DNA from 2 places in the Streptococcus ruminantium genome. Region 2 is predicted to be linked to the other one. Evidence: predicted binding sites of a transcription regulator. Region 2 holds the regulator's gene; the other holds the start of a gene.

Region 1 (2,486 bases), 700 kb from region 2:
TATCTTTAACAATAGTTATAAACTCATTCCCTAGGGCTGGTAAAATATTTTTAATTGCCTGTGGCATGATAACGTAGCGCATAGCTTGTTTAGGACGAATTCCCAGTGAGTAGGCTGCTTCTAATTGACCTTTAGGAACCGCATTGATCCCAGCACGTACGGTCTCAGACACATAAGCTCCTGAGTTCATAGAAATCACAATAATCCCTGGAATCAAGCGAGTCAAATCTACCGTCAATATTCCCAGTTGAAATGTCGGTGCTGTGAAATGAGTCATGGCAAAAGCAATCATAATCTGCACAATCATCGGCGTTCCACGGAAAATCCAAACATAGATATTAGCAGCCCAAACCAAAACACTATACTTACTTCTTTGTGCAAAAGCCAATAAAACACCTAATATACTGCCCAAAAAAACCGAAAAAACTGCAATAATAAGAGTAACTATTGCACCATAATTAAAATAAGCCCAATAATCGGGCAAAAAAGAAAAATTCATCCACTCACTCCAATTTTTTCATTTAGGGACTATTATACCATTTTTGAATATTTATGCAACCGTTTTGTTTGGTATCACTCATCTTTTCACAAGAAAAAGCACCCTTGGGTGCCTCACACTTGTTATTAGTATAGTAGTTCATAGATTTCCATGGCGATTAAGTCAATGCTGTCAAACGTATACGTTTCACGAGCAGCAACATCACGCAAGGTAAAGACTGAACCATTTTCCTCGTCATAGCTATAAGCCACTTCTGCAACGACAACACCTTCACGCTCAAAATTGCGTTTCAAGGTACCACCGTCATTAGCCATAGCCTCAAGACGATTGATAATTCTCACCAAATGTGATTCCATATTCATTCTCCTAATCATTTTTATAGGAATATTTTACCACATCTTACTAAAAAAGTCTTAATTTTTCACCCTTTTCCTACTGACGTCCGTGTTTTCACGCTAAATCTTACCTTTCAAAACGTAGCAGTTTCTTGATTTTTCTCTGAATCTTGTTATAATAAAAATAGAACTGACCTTTTTTGACTATTCAGGAATAGGTCATACTTTTTCACAGAAAGAGGTAGAAACATGCTCTGCAAAAATTGTAATATCAACGACGCAACGATCCATCTCTATACCAATCTAAACGGTAAACAGCAACAGGTTGACCTCTGTCACAATTGTTATCAAATCATGAAAACAGATCCAAATAATGCTATCCTACGCGGCTTAGGTGACATGGTAAATCCTAATAATATGGATCCATTTAGCGAGTTCTTCAATCATCTGGGAGGCTATCCAGGTAATACACCTGCTGGCAAAAAACGTGAACAGACCCCTCCAACTCAGTCTGGCGGAAGTCACAATGGTCGTGGTGGGCAGACGCCTCCTCCACAACAGCCCAATGGTCTCTTGGAAGAATTTGGAATCAATGTGACCGATATTGCTCGCCGAGGCGACATTGACCCAGTAATTGGTCGCGATCAAGAAATTACACGGGTCATTGAGATTCTCAACCGCAGGACCAAAAACAATCCCGTCCTCATCGGAGAGCCAGGTGTGGGTAAGACTGCGGTTGTTGAAGGTCTAGCTCAAAAAATCGTTGACGGTGATGTTCCACAAAAACTGCGAGGAAAAGAGGTTATCCGACTCGATGTGGTAAGTTTGGTCCAAGGGACAGGCATTCGCGGGCAATTTGAAGAACGGATGCAAAAACTGATGGAAGAAATCCGCAACCGCCGGGAAATCATCCTCTTTATTGATGAGATCCATGAAATCGTCGGAGCTGGTTCTGCCGGTGATGGTAATATGGATGCAGGAAACATTCTCAAGCCAGCTTTGGCTCGTGGGGAAATGCAATTAGTAGGGGCAACCACCCTCAACGAATACCGCATCATTGAGAAGGATGCTGCTCTTGAACGACGCATGCAACCAGTAAAAGTAGAAGAACCTAGCGTTGAAGAAACAATCACCATTCTCAAGGGTATTCAAAGCAAATACCAAGATTATCACCACGTTAAGTATTCAGATACGGCCATTGAAGCTGCAGCTGTTCTTTCCAATCGCTATATTCAAGACCGCTTTCTACCAGACAAGGCCATTGACCTACTGGACGAAGCCGGCTCCAAAATGAACCTGACCCTCAACTTTGTTGACCCAAGGGAAATTGATCAGCGCTTGCTTGACGCTGAGAATCGTAAGGCTCAAGCCACACGTGACGAAGATTATGAAAAAGCAGCTTATTTCCGCGATCAGATTGCAAAGTATAAGGAAATGCAAAAGGCTACCATCAGCGAAGAAGATACACCGCTCATTACCGAAAAAGAAATCGAAGCCATTGTCGAGCAAAAGACCAATATCCCCGTTGGTGATTTGAAAGAAAAAGAACAATCACAGCTCATCAATCTAGCAAGCGATCTAAAAGCGCATGTTATCGGTCAAGATGAGGCCGTTGATAAGATTGCAAAGGCTATCCGCCGTAATCGTGTCGG
Region 2 (2,486 bases):
CAAGACGCGCATATCAAGCAGACTAGTAGGCACGTCACCATCTGCTACACGTTGAGCAAGACCAAGAGCAAGAGCTGTTTTTCCTACACCAGCCTCCCCAACCAAGACAGGGTTATTCTTCGTTTTACGAGACAGGATTTGAATCATTCGAGAAAGTTCCGCATCCCGACCGATGACAGGCTCTATCTTGCCATCACGAGCCAAAGCTGTCAAATCCCGAGTATAGTCCTCAAGACCACCACTTTGAGGAGTAGGAGGCATTCCCATCATTTGCCCCACATTAGCTGGTCTAGCCTTTCTCCCCTTCATAACACTACGGATGGCTTTTAAATCTTCCTTGGAGAATCCTGCACGAGCTTCTAAATTTTTACGTAAATCCAGAAAGCGAATCTTATCATCTGAGTCCTCAAAATGAAAGCCAACCTTATCTAAAATCTGACTAGCTGTGGAACGCTTGTCCAATAGCATGGCCATAAAAAGATGTTCCGTACCAAACTGTTTGGCCTTGAGCACTTCGGCAATCTTCTTAGCCAAACTAGTTGTTTCATCCAAACGCTTAGACAATGGTAAAATGCGAAGAGGCTTCAACTCCTCACGGTACACCTTACCTGTCACTACAAAAGTAGCATGTTCATAGTCTGAAACAGAAACTGGATACTCTGCTAGAACAGCTCCTGCCACCGTATTATGATTAAACACGAAAGACAAGAGTAGATGCCAAGTTTCCAAATAATCACAAGCATAACGATGGGCTACCAACTGTGCATCTTCCAGCGCCTGTCGCAAACCAATTGAAGTCTTCATAAATCTTAATCCTCTTTCCTATCTAAACGCCGTAAAATCTGGCGCATCATTCGTGCTCGAATACTATCTGCTTCCTTGCCCAGAACCTCATCAGTTCCAGCAGCTAAGAATAAATTGCCTTCGCGTTCCGTCATCAATTTTTCATCAAACAAGAGCTGTAAGATGTCCGCATAAACCGTAGCAGACAATTGGCTTCCCATATTTTTTAACAAATCATGCACTAATTCATGCTTATCTGAAAATGTAATCCGGCCAATACGGATATAGCCACCACCTCCACGCTTACTCTCAACAATATAACCTCGACTGGCTGTAAAACGTGTCTTAATCACATAGTTAATCTGGCTAGGAACTACCTCAAACCGACTAGCCAATTCACTTCGACGCAACTCAGCTACACTGACCTGTTCCAAAATTGCCTTGATATGCTCTTCAATATAATCTGATGTATTTTTCATCACCATCGAATCGCCTCTTTCTTTGACTTTCTTTGACCATTATACCTTAAAATGACGAATTTTGAAAGCAAAAGCCTAGCAACTAGCGTAGCAGAATTTTGAAATCTTTCTCCAATTTTTCTATAATAAAAAGAAAAAGGAGAAAACAATGAACTTTCAAGACTATATCCAAGATTTTACAAGTGTGACTGTGGAGCAAGCACAAAGCCTCCTAACTGCCAAAGAGGGAGCTATCCTCTTCATCGGACGAGCAACCTGTCCTTACTGCAACCGCTTCGCACCAAAGCTTCATAAGGTAGCCCAAGACAAGCAAGTGACCGTTCACTTCCTCGACTCCAGCCAAATCAGTCCAGAACTCCAGACCCTTCGCGACCACTACCAAGTTCCTACCGTCCCAGGCCTTCTCGTCGCAAAAGCAAACGGCGTCCAAGTCCGCTGCGACTCCAGCATGACGGAAGAAGAAATTGCGGCTTTTATTCAAGACTAATGCTAGACATTTCCTACCAAGCCAACACCTTCCACATCTCTTATCAAGGAAGACCACTCGGCAAGATTCACAGCTACCAAAATCCCTACCACCAGACCAATATCTATCTGCGACTAGATTTGGTTGATTTCGATTGCACCATAGCAAAGCAGCTCTTCCAGTCCCTACAGACTTCCTTAGGCGGAAAACCTCTTCAAGTTATGCTCTCCTCTGCAGAGCAGGAAAGAATCCATTTCCTTACCGCAGCTGGCTTTGTCTGCAAGCGGAAATGTTATGAGTTCGAAGTGACCAAACAAGACTATCTCAGTCAGACAGGCACTTCCAACTTAAGCATAGTCCGCAAAGGCACCGCACCTTATCAAATAGCCTGTCAGCAAATTTTTGACCACTATCAAACAGTCCACCAAGACATCAATCCTTGGACTGCCAGTCAAGAAGAATTTGAAAAAGGCTTACCTGATCTGGTTTATACAGATTCAAAAAATTGTGCCTTCATAGATACCGATGAAATTGCCTACGTATGCGGAAAAGATGAACAAAGCTTTGGTTCCTTCATCCAAGCAGTTATTTGCCAACTATTTGAACAGTATGAGCAAATTAGCTTTGAGGCTGATGACTGCGATCCTATCGCCATGCGCTTGGCTAACCAATTTCGACATCCAAACAAGTCTAGCTGGGATACTTATATTTTAGAAATCTAACAAAAAGCACCGACCACAAGGCCGGTGCTTTTTAAG

What was found. Region 2 encodes CtsR, which represses protease genes until heat stress. Its sites were predicted from a motif close to TTGGTCAAAAAAGGTCAAANA; they were not measured.
Region 1: a site for CtsR is predicted at 1,022-1,042, ahead of SR187_RS02360 (ATP-dependent Clp protease ATP-binding subunit). Genes of this name have one in related genera too.

The regions. Positions count from the first base shown of each region.
Region 1 covers NZ_AP018400.1:456,416-458,901, reverse strand. Annotated here, with positions in the region: gene SR187_RS02370 (amino acid ABC transporter permease) at 1-499, opposite strand, end outside; gene SR187_RS02365 (DUF1797 family protein) at 625-855, opposite strand; gene SR187_RS02360 (ATP-dependent Clp protease ATP-binding subunit) at 1,084-2,486, shown strand, end outside.
Region 2 covers NZ_AP018400.1:1,849,439-1,851,924, forward strand. Annotated here, with positions in the region: gene SR187_RS08730 (ATP-dependent Clp protease ATP-binding subunit) at 1-804, opposite strand, end outside; gene SR187_RS08735 (CtsR family transcriptional regulator) at 810-1,268, opposite strand; gene SR187_RS08740 (thioredoxin domain-containing protein) at 1,411-1,749, shown strand; gene SR187_RS08745 (GNAT family acetyltransferase) at 1,749-2,450, shown strand.